3 regions of the Paenibacillus sp. FSL R7-0272 genome follow, and region 2 is predicted to be linked to each of the others. Evidence: a T-box and tRNA genes for the amino acid it is inferred to sense, from the RefSeq annotation. Region 2 holds a T-box; the other regions hold tRNA genes.

Region 1 (3,248 bases), 3.1 Mb from region 2:
TGATCCGGTGGTACCGCATGGAAGGGCCATCGCTCAACGGATAAAAGCTACCCTGGGGATAACAGGCTTATCTCCCCCAAGAGTCCACATCGACGGGGAGGTTTGGCACCTCGATGTCGGCTCATCGCATCCTGGGGCTGAAGTAGGTCCCAAGGGTTGGGCTGTTCGCCCATTAAAGCGGTACGCGAGCTGGGTTCAGAACGTCGTGAGACAGTTCGGTCCCTATCTGTCGTGGGCGTAGGAAATTTGAGAGGAGCTGTCCTTAGTACGAGAGGACCGGGATGGACGTACCGCTGGTGTACCAGTTGTTCCGCCAGGAGCACCGCTGGGTAGCTATGTACGGACGGGATAAGCGCTGAAAGCATCTAAGCGTGAAGCCCCCCTCAAGATGAGATTTCCCAGTATGTAAGACCCCTTGAAGACGACGAGGTAGATAGGCTGGGGGTGGAAGTGCAGTAATGCATGGAGCTGACCAGTACTAATCGGTCGAGGGCTTATCCAATAGCAAGTTTTAAATCGCGTGCGTTTCGTTTCGAATCTAGTTTTCAGAGAACAACACTCTGAATGAAGTGAAAATCGGTACATCACGGAATGTGTGTATGATTTTCAGTTCTGAATGAATGGAAGAAGCTATGCTTCGACCAATCGCGTTTGGTGGCGATGGCGGAGGGGTTCCACACGTACCCATCCCGAACACGACCGTTAAGCCCTCTAGCGCCGATGGTACTTGGACCGCAGGGTCCTGGGAGAGTAGGACGCCGCCAAGCGGAACCCCAATGGGGTATTTTTTTTCGAAAGATAGGGGCCTTTAGCTCAGTTGGTTAGAGCGCACCTCTGATAAGGGTGAGGCCGGTGGTTCGAGTCCACCAAGGCCCATAGTAACTTCATAAGAGATATGTATGGGGCCATAGCTCAGCTGGGAGAGCGCCTGCCTTGCAAGCAGGAGGTCAGCGGTTCGATCCCGCTTGGCTCCACCATTTTCCCTGATAGCTCAGTTGGTAGAGCACTCGACTGTTAATCGAGTTGTCACAGGTTCGAGTCCTGTTCGGGGAGCCATTAAGGCCCGTTGGTCAAGGGGTTAAGACACCTCCCTTTCACGGAGGTAACAGGGGTTCGAATCCCCTACGGGTCATATTTACGGAGGCTTAGCTCAGCTGGGAGAGCATCTGCCTTACAAGCAGAGGGTCGGGGGTTCGATCCCCTCAGCCTCCACCATATAATTTTTGATGACGCGGGGTGGAGCAGCCCGGTAGCTCGTCGGGCTCATAACCCGAAGGCCGCAGGTTCAAATCCTGCCCCCGCAATTGTAGCTTTCCTAACCGAAAGTGATCTGGAACCGTGGTGTAGTTGGCCTAACATGCCTGCCTGTCACGCAGGAGATCGCGGGTTCGAATCCCGTCGGTTCCGCCATCTTTATATGGCTCGGTAGCTCAGTCGGTAGAGCAGAGGACTGAAAATCCTCGTGTCGGCGGTTCGATTCCGTCCCGAGCCACCATGAACATAACAATTTGATACGCCGGTGTAGCTCAACTGGTAGAGCAACTGACTTGTAATCAGTAGGTTGGGGGTTCAAGTCCTCTCGCCGGCACCACTTTATGGAGGATTAGCGAAGTGGCCAAACGCATCAGACTGTAAATCTGCTCCCGTACGGGTTCGGTGGTTCGAATCCATCATCCTCCACCAGTTCTATTATGAGTCATTAGCTCAGTTGGTAGAGCACCTGACTTTTAATCAGGGTGTCGAAGGTTCGAATCCTTCATGACTCACTTTTATTATATGCGCGTGTGGCGGAATTGGCAGACGCACTAGACTTAGGATCTAGCGTCTTTGACGTGGGGGTTCAAGTCCCTCCACGCGCATCCCTTATTTTGCGGAAGTGGCTCAGCGGTAGAGCATCGCCTTGCCAAGGCGAGGGTCGCGGGTTCGATTCCCGTCTTCCGCTCCAATATTTGCGCCCTTAGCTCAGCTGGATAGAGCGTTTGACTACGAATCAAAAGGCCGGGAGTTCGAATCTCTCAGGGCGCGCCATTATAACTAAATTTAAACTATGCCGGCGTGGCGGAATGGCAGACGCGCTCGACTCAAAATCGAGTGGGAAACCGTGGAGGTTCGAGTCCTCTCGCCGGTATATTTAACGGGATGTAGCTCAGCTTGGTAGAGCACCTGGTTTGGGACCAGGGGGTCGCATGTTCAAATCGTGTCATCCCGATTTTTTTGTTTATGCGGGTGTAGTTCAATGGTAGAACTTTAGCCTTCCAAGCTAATAGCGTGGGTTCGATTCCCATCACCCGCTTCATATATTGAAGAAGAAAGAGACACAATCTGTGTTCTCTTTCTTTTTTTGCATGAACAAGAGGTTTTTCCCCTTTTCCTATATTACGTGCCCAAGCCTTCGTCGTATTTCTGCAGCTATTTTCTCAATTAACATTCAATGCACATTCAATGAACTCTCTTGTTACACTCCAAGCTATTATTTGTTGATCATTTATACCTTACATTCCTCCAGCATCGTACGATCTCACCCCTTATTTTACGCAAATCTAACCTAATTTTAATAAAACGCTTACAAAAATAGCTTGCGAAAATGCTCAGCCTGTAATACCATATGAATTAAGCGCTTAACCTTTAGGGGTAAGGCGCTTAAACTTAACTTAGATTAAGCGCTTAACCCGTAAAGGAAAGGATGGCGATCAATTCATGACAACGATTCGACTAACGATGGCTCAGGCCTTGCTTCGATACCTGGATCAGCAGTATATCTCGGTAGATGGGGTAGAAACCAAGTTTGTAAAAGGAATTATCGGAATATTTGGACACGGGAATGTAACAGGAATCGGGGAAGCATTAGAACGCAGCTCTGGAAACCTGACGTATATGCAAGGTAAAAACGAACAAGGTATGGTGCACACAGCTGCAGCTTATGCCAAACAGAAGAACCGCAAACAGATCTACGCATGCACTACGTCTATTGGCCCTGGTGCATTGAATATGATTACTGCCGCAGCAACAGCAACGGTGAATCGCATTCCGGTATTGCTTCTCCCAGGAGATAACTTTGCTACGCGAGAGCCAGATCCAGTATTACAACAACTCGAAGTAAGCAGTGACTATACCATATCGGCTACAGATCCGTTCAAAGCGGTCAGCAAATACTGGGATCGCATCGTGCGCCCGGAACAGTTGATGGTTGCAGTTACCAATGCTATGCGTGTATTGACCGACCCAGCTGAGACAGGAGCTGTTACGCT
Region 2 (3,248 bases):
GAAGATGAGACCTTGATTAAGGACCTGCTCGATCTGATGGAAAAGCATGCTGCAGACTTCACGAATACGTTTGTGACATTGACTCTGAATAAACTGGAAACCTCCACACTTAGTGACGAGTCCGACTTCAAGGAGTGGCATACACGCTGGCAAAACAGATTAGTTAGACAGCCGGAATCCAGCGATGAAGTGATGGAACAGATGAAACGAAACAATCCCGTAGTGATTCCGCGGAACGAGAAGGTAGAAGAAGTATTGGAGCGAGCGGAGCAGGACGGAGACTACAGTTTGATCCAGCCTTTGCTGGATATTCTCCAGCGTCCTTATGCGTATACTCCTGAACAGGAAGTATTTGGTGCAATGCCAGTGTCCTGTGACCCTTCGTATAAGACATTTTGCGGGACTTAACCTCTCTGTGAACCTGAGAGGAAAAGGTGTGGGCTGCCGAGAGGCAGCTTTTTCATTGTTAGCCGTTATAATCGATTATATGAGGTTGATCTCACACCCTAGATGTTAGAGAGAAGGAAGGTGAATCTTGTGTCAAATCTGTTAAGCATGGAGGAGCTAGCCCAGCAACTCCTTGAATTGTTATCACGCACTTCTTACCCGATGGAACAGATGGAAAGTTATGTGAACCGATTGGGAGAGTCGTTCAAATGGGAAGGTGCACCCTATGTCGAAATAGGCGATGGACATTATATTGTTACAATCTATGAACGCGGTGTACCGTCCCTGATTAAAAAGCTGAAGCACGTGGAGGAGGTCCTCTACTGGTTGCTGGAAGATATGATTTTTACAGCCGCCCATGTAAGCCTGCTTAAGAAGTATGGTGTCGATAACGTTAACACCCATCTCGATTATACAAGTGAAGTATGGCAAGAGATCGAAGACAACGTACGGGCAGCTTTTCGAAGGATCGGTGAACCATATTTAACTTGGCATCAAGAGGGTAAACGCCGGGAACTGGAAACGGTTCAACCCAGGAAGGGGAAATCTTCGATATGAGCGAACGGGACATTCAGGATGTGTGGTATGATTACGCACTGACTTTTGTGGAGAAAAAGAACCAGTCTGCGCAAGGATGGACTGCGCTTTCCCAGACGGAACAAGAGGTTGCAGCGTTGTGGCTGTTTGAGGCAGATGTCTATAATGGTGGTTTTATACAATTCTTCTGCAACTGGGGAGAAGAGGCTTATAAGTTCGCATGCAAGGCACTTGAAACGATCGGGGCAAACCAGGTTCTGAGTAATGTGAAGCAGCAGTATGCTTGTTTTGAGCATTTGGAAAACGATTCTAGACTAACGGGGTTGTGGGACATCCCAAAATATCTGGAGACGGAGCAAGAAGAACGTTTGGATGAGCTGGACCAGCAACTCTGGAATAACGAAGATCAGGTTGCGGAGAAGGCTTACGCTCATTACCATGACGAGCTACGGATCAGGTTATAGTTTTGTTGATGATTTGAATACTTGCCCTTGCAATGTGCAGAACGTTTCGCTATACTGGCTATAATTAAATACATGAATTACGTTGATAGAGCGCAGTAGCGGCTTTGTCCCTGTTACAGAAAGTCAGGGGTTGATGGAACCTGATACATACAAGGGCTGCGAATTACACTCTGGAGTACTTGGGTAATGCCAAGCGGATGGGCAAACGATAACTTGCTGAAAGTGGTATGGATCGCTATTTCTTGAACGTATGAATGTTCGGAGAGGTTGTCCATGCAATTTGGGTGGTACCACGGTTATTCTAATCGTCCCTGTGTCTGTGAAGACAAGGCGGCGATTTTTTTGTGTCCAAAAATGCCCGTAGCTGTGTGAATTCGTAGCAAAACGTAAGTCATGCTTGAATTTTGATGATGAAAAGGGGTTATTACAATGAACATTATTGACGAACTACAGTGGCGCGACGCCATTAATCAACAAACGGATGCGGAAGGGCTACGTGAACTGACGGAGACCAAAGCGATCTCCCTGTACTGTGGTGTAGATCCGACAGGTGACAGTATGCATATCGGACACTTGATTCCGTTTATGATGCTGAAACGTTTCCAATTGGCAGGGCACCGTCCGGTAATTCTTATAGGCGGCGCAACGGGTACGATTGGTGACCCGAGTGGTCGTCAGTCCGAACGTTCTTTGCAGACGTTGGAGCAAGTGCAAGAGAATGTAGACGCGTTAACGGCACAGATGAAAAAGTTGTTTGTTACCGAAGGTGACAATCAGGTTCGCATGGTTAACAACTACGACTGGACACATAAGATTAACGTTATCGAGTTCCTGCGTGACTACGGGAAAAACTTTAACCTGAACACCATGCTGGCAAAAGATGTCGTAGCAAGCCGTCTTGAAGGCGGAATTTCATTCACGGAATTCTCTTACCAGATTCTGCAATCACTAGATTACCTTCACCTGTTCCAAACGGAGGATGTACAACTTCAGATTGGTGGATCTGACCAATGGGGTAATATTACGAGCGGTCTGGATCTGATTCGTAAAAAAGAAGGCTCAGAATCGAAAGCTTACGGCTTGACCATCCCACTGATGCTGAAGTCGGACGGTACGAAGTTTGGTAAAACAGCTGGTGGTGCGATCTGGCTTGATCCGAACAAAACGACACCGTTTGAATTCTACCAATTCTGGGCGAATACAGATGACCGGGATGTGATTAAATACTTGAAATACTTCACATTCCTGAGCAAAGAAGAAATCGAAGCCTTGGCTGAGAAAGTTGAAACAGAGCCGCATAAACGTGATGCGCAGAAAGCCTTGGCAGAGGAAATGACCAAGTTCGTTCACGGCGAAGAGATGCTGGAGCAGGCAAAACGTATTACAGCAGCTTTGTTCAGCGGAGATATTCGTTCCCTGACAGCAGATGAGATCGAGCAGGGTTTCAAGGAAATGCCAACATACGAAACAGACGGTGAAGCTAAAAATATTGTAGACTGGCTTGTTGATCTTGGTTTGGAGCCTTCCAAACGCCAAGCTCGTGAGGATGTGACCAAGGGAGCCATCTCTATGAACGGCGAAAAAATAACCGAGCTTGAATTTACGGTATCTGCAGAGCACGCGATTGGCGGTAAATTTATCATCATCCGTAAAGGTAAAAAGAACTACAGCCTGGTTAAGCTTCAAGCATAGTTATTTGCAAATCAAGCAACCAAAAAGACCGTCTCCCATGCTGTCAGATGACAGAGGGGAGACGGTCTTTTGTATAACAAGCTAGAAGCTAGCCGTATTTTAATGTTG
Region 3 (3,248 bases), 1.5 Mb from region 2:
CGTAACGACTTGGGCGCTGTCTCAACGAGAGATCCGGTGAAATTTTAATACCTGTGAAGATGCAGGTTACCCGCGACAAGACGGAAAGACCCCATGGAGCTTTACTGCAGCTTGATATTGAATTTGGGTACGATCTGTACAGGATAGGTGGGAGCCTTTGAAGCGTGAGCGCCAGCTTGCGTGGAGGCACCGTTGGGATACCACCCTGATCGTATCTAGGTTCTAACCTGGTACCGTAAACCGGTGCGGGGACAGTGTCAGGTGGGCAGTTTGACTGGGGCGGTCGCCTCCTAAAGAGTAACGGAGGCGCCCAAAGGTTCCCTCAGAATGGTTGGAAATCATTCGAAGAGTGCAAAGGCATAAGGGAGCTTGACTGCGAGACCTACAAGTCGAGCAGGGACGAAAGTCGGGCTTAGTGATCCGGTGGTACCGCATGGAAGGGCCATCGCTCAACGGATAAAAGCTACCCTGGGGATAACAGGCTTATCTCCCCCAAGAGTCCACATCGACGGGGAGGTTTGGCACCTCGATGTCGGCTCATCGCATCCTGGGGCTGAAGTAGGTCCCAAGGGTTGGGCTGTTCGCCCATTAAAGCGGTACGCGAGCTGGGTTCAGAACGTCGTGAGACAGTTCGGTCCCTATCTGTCGTGGGCGTAGGAAATTTGAGAGGAGCTGTCCTTAGTACGAGAGGACCGGGATGGACGTACCGCTGGTGTACCAGTTGTTCCGCCAGGAGCACCGCTGGGTAGCTATGTACGGACGGGATAAGCGCTGAAAGCATCTAAGCGTGAAGCCCCCCTCAAGATGAGATTTCCCAGTATGTAAGACCCCTTGAAGACGACGAGGTAGATAGGCTGGGGGTGGAAGTGCAGCAATGCATGGAGCTGACCAGTACTAATCGGTCGAGGGCTTATCCAATATGCAAGTTTTAAATCGCGTGCGTTTCGTTTCGAATCTAGTTTTCAGAGTACAATAACTCTGAAACATATTCCCTGATAGCTCAGTTGGTAGAGCACTCGACTGTTAATCGAGTTGTCACAGGTTCGAGTCCTGTTCGGGGAGCCATGGAGAGGTGTCCGAGCTGGCCGAAGGAGCACGATTGGAAATCGTGTAGGCGTCACAAGCGTCTCGAGGGTTCGAATCCCTCTCTCTCCGCCATAATTCTTCTTCAGTAAGGCCCGTTGGTCAAGGGGTTAAGACACCTCCCTTTCACGGAGGTAACAGGGGTTCGAATCCCCTACGGGTCATTATTATTTTCAAACTATAAACTGAGATGAGAAACTCATCACTTCAAAAAAGAGTTGATTTTCATATCGAATTTATGGTAAGATCATAAATGTGTTGTTCGGAGGCTTAGCTCAGCTGGGAGAGCATCTGCCTTACAAGCAGAGGGTCGGGGGTTCGATCCCCTCAGCCTCCACCATATAATTTTTTGATGACGCGGGGTGGAGCAGCCCGGTAGCTCGTCGGGCTCATAACCCGAAGGCCGCAGGTTCAAATCCTGCCCCCGCAATTGTAACTTTTCTAACCGAAAGTGATCTGGAACCGTGGTGTAGTTGGCCTAACATGCCTGCCTGTCACGCAGGAGATCGCGGGTTCGAATCCCGTCGGTTCCGCCATTTAATTCTTAACATGAGGCAAGTTGTTCACTACATCTGCTGTATGGCACTGATGCCCTGGATAAAGTGTAGCGACTCAAGCTTAAACTTTATTATGGCTCGGTAGCTCAGTCGGTAGAGCAGAGGACTGAAAATCCTCGTGTCGGCGGTTCGATTCCGTCCCGAGCCACCTTGATAGAAAACTTAATATGCCGGTGTAGCTCAACTGGTAGAGCAACTGACTTGTAATCAGTAGGTTGGGGGTTCAAGTCCTCTCGCCGGCACCATGTAATCCTGGAGGATTAGCGAAGTGGCCAAACGCATCAGACTGTAAATCTGCTCCCGTACGGGTTCGGTGGTTCGAATCCATCATCCTCCACCAGTTTTTAGGGGCATAGTTTAAAGGTAGAACAACGGTCTCCAAAACCGTTGGTGTGGGTTCAATTCCTGCTGCCCCTGCCAATTAATTTTAAAAGTAGTTTCTATATGGCGATCGTGGCGAAGTGGTTAACGCACCGGTTTGTGGATCCGGCATTCGGGGGTTCAATTCCCCTCGATCGCCCCTTTGTTATCTAATGGGGATTAGCCAAGCGGTAAGGCAACGGACTTTGACTCCGTCATGCATAGGTTCAAATCCTATATCCCCAGCCATTATGCGGAAGTGGCTCAGCGGTAGAGCATCGCCTTGCCAAGGCGAGGGTCGCGGGTTCGATTCCCGTCTTCCGCTCCATAATAAGGCGCCATAGCCAAGTGGTAAGGCACAGCTCTGCAAAAGCTTTATCCCCAGTTCGAATCTGGGTGGCGCCTCCAGCATATATTTATTATATGCTACAATCAAATAAGCCGGCGTGGCGGAATGGCAGACGCGCTCGACTCAAAATCGAGTGGGAAACCGTGGAGGTTCGAGTCCTCTCGCCGGTATTTATTTAAAGAGTTCATTAGAGTTTATCTCTAGTGAACTCTTTTTGTATTGATTTATAATACTCTACTCTTATGATACGGCGGCGGCTCTGCTCTAAAGCATTATTCTCAAGAGCGAAGTATTTTAAAACAGTATTCGCTCAGTAAATAAGAAATGATATGTTAGGTGCATGGGCCTCATTTATGGCCTCTTCCATTCGATATATAAGTGTATCTTGTATCTGGGTATTAAGTACTCTTCAAGAAAACCAACATGATGGCTCTATAAAATAAAAATTCAGGGATATCAAACCGTTTAAGGATATCATTCGTTTCTTATGATTGAACGCATTTATGCGACATTTTAATTTTTTTATTCTAGGGAGGAAAGCAATAATGAACAAATCAGCAAAATATTTATCCTTACTTTTGGTATTGGGGCTATGTTTAACATTGCCACAGTTGGCAGGTGCAGAAGCATCGGCTCACCATCACATGACGGGAACAACAGACAAAAAGGACGTAAAGCCATCGTCCAAACAAACAACGGGTTCTACAGCTAACAAAACGACCAAGCCATCTAAACCAACTAAGCCAGCCAAACCGAAGAAATCAGCGCCTGCGACTACAGATAAGAAAAAGTCTACAAAGAAGAAGAGTGATACGTCCAAATCTTCTAAAGATACTAAAAAACCTGCGGGTACCCAAGTAGAGAAAAGCAAAACGTATGTAATTGAAATTTCTGATTTT

Evidence for each region. The T-box of region 2 lies ahead of tyrS (tyrosine--tRNA ligase). A T-box ahead of a tRNA ligase gene usually reads a tRNA of that ligase, here a tRNA-Tyr.
Region 1: it has a tRNA-Tyr gene. The T-box ahead of tyrS (tyrosine--tRNA ligase) is inferred to sense a tRNA for this amino acid. The anticodon was not compared.
Region 3: it has a tRNA-Tyr gene. The T-box ahead of tyrS (tyrosine--tRNA ligase) is inferred to sense a tRNA for this amino acid. The anticodon was not compared.

Annotation. Positions count from the first base shown of each region.
Region 1 is NZ_CP150221.1:322,654-325,901, forward strand. It holds rRNA gene MKY23_RS01410 (23S ribosomal RNA) at 1-502, shown strand, start outside; rRNA gene rrf (5S ribosomal RNA) at 651-767, shown strand; tRNA gene MKY23_RS01420 (tRNA-Ile) at 803-876, shown strand; tRNA gene MKY23_RS01425 (tRNA-Ala) at 902-977, shown strand; tRNA gene MKY23_RS01430 (tRNA-Asn) at 981-1,056, shown strand; tRNA gene MKY23_RS01435 (tRNA-Glu) at 1,061-1,132, shown strand; tRNA gene MKY23_RS01440 (tRNA-Val) at 1,140-1,215, shown strand; tRNA gene MKY23_RS01445 (tRNA-Met) at 1,231-1,304, shown strand; tRNA gene MKY23_RS01450 (tRNA-Asp) at 1,333-1,410, shown strand; tRNA gene MKY23_RS01455 (tRNA-Phe) at 1,420-1,495, shown strand; tRNA gene MKY23_RS01460 (tRNA-Thr) at 1,516-1,591, shown strand; tRNA gene MKY23_RS01465 (tRNA-Tyr) at 1,598-1,683, shown strand; tRNA gene MKY23_RS01470 (tRNA-Lys) at 1,694-1,766, shown strand; tRNA gene MKY23_RS01475 (tRNA-Leu) at 1,779-1,859, shown strand; tRNA gene MKY23_RS01480 (tRNA-Gly) at 1,871-1,945, shown strand; tRNA gene MKY23_RS01485 (tRNA-Arg) at 1,952-2,028, shown strand; tRNA gene MKY23_RS01490 (tRNA-Leu) at 2,050-2,128, shown strand; tRNA gene MKY23_RS01495 (tRNA-Pro) at 2,136-2,209, shown strand; tRNA gene MKY23_RS01500 (tRNA-Gly) at 2,223-2,293, shown strand; gene iolD (3D-(3,5/4)-trihydroxycyclohexane-1,2-dione acylhydrolase (decyclizing)) at 2,698-3,248, shown strand, end outside.
Region 2 is NZ_CP150221.1:3,778,252-3,781,499, reverse strand. It holds gene MKY23_RS16695 (YdiU family protein) at 1-408, shown strand, start outside; gene MKY23_RS16690 (Imm63 family immunity protein) at 538-1,005, shown strand; gene MKY23_RS16685 (DUF4375 domain-containing protein) at 1,002-1,448, shown strand; T-box leader at 1,522-1,764, shown strand; gene tyrS (tyrosine--tRNA ligase) at 1,878-3,140, shown strand; gene MKY23_RS16675 (YxcD family protein) at 3,240-3,248, opposite strand, start outside.
Region 3 is NZ_CP150221.1:5,323,659-5,326,906, reverse strand. It holds rRNA gene MKY23_RS23570 (23S ribosomal RNA) at 1-918, shown strand, start outside; tRNA gene MKY23_RS23565 (tRNA-Asn) at 990-1,065, shown strand; tRNA gene MKY23_RS23560 (tRNA-Ser) at 1,067-1,158, shown strand; tRNA gene MKY23_RS23555 (tRNA-Glu) at 1,176-1,247, shown strand; tRNA gene MKY23_RS23550 (tRNA-Val) at 1,348-1,423, shown strand; tRNA gene MKY23_RS23545 (tRNA-Met) at 1,440-1,513, shown strand; tRNA gene MKY23_RS23540 (tRNA-Asp) at 1,542-1,619, shown strand; tRNA gene MKY23_RS23535 (tRNA-Phe) at 1,716-1,788, shown strand; tRNA gene MKY23_RS23530 (tRNA-Thr) at 1,810-1,885, shown strand; tRNA gene MKY23_RS23525 (tRNA-Tyr) at 1,895-1,980, shown strand; tRNA gene MKY23_RS23520 (tRNA-Trp) at 1,987-2,060, shown strand; tRNA gene MKY23_RS23515 (tRNA-His) at 2,088-2,160, shown strand; tRNA gene MKY23_RS23510 (tRNA-Gln) at 2,175-2,249, shown strand; tRNA gene MKY23_RS23505 (tRNA-Gly) at 2,254-2,328, shown strand; tRNA gene MKY23_RS23500 (tRNA-Cys) at 2,335-2,408, shown strand; tRNA gene MKY23_RS23495 (tRNA-Leu) at 2,441-2,519, shown strand; gene MKY23_RS23490 (plastocyanin/azurin family copper-binding protein) at 2,895-3,248, shown strand, end outside.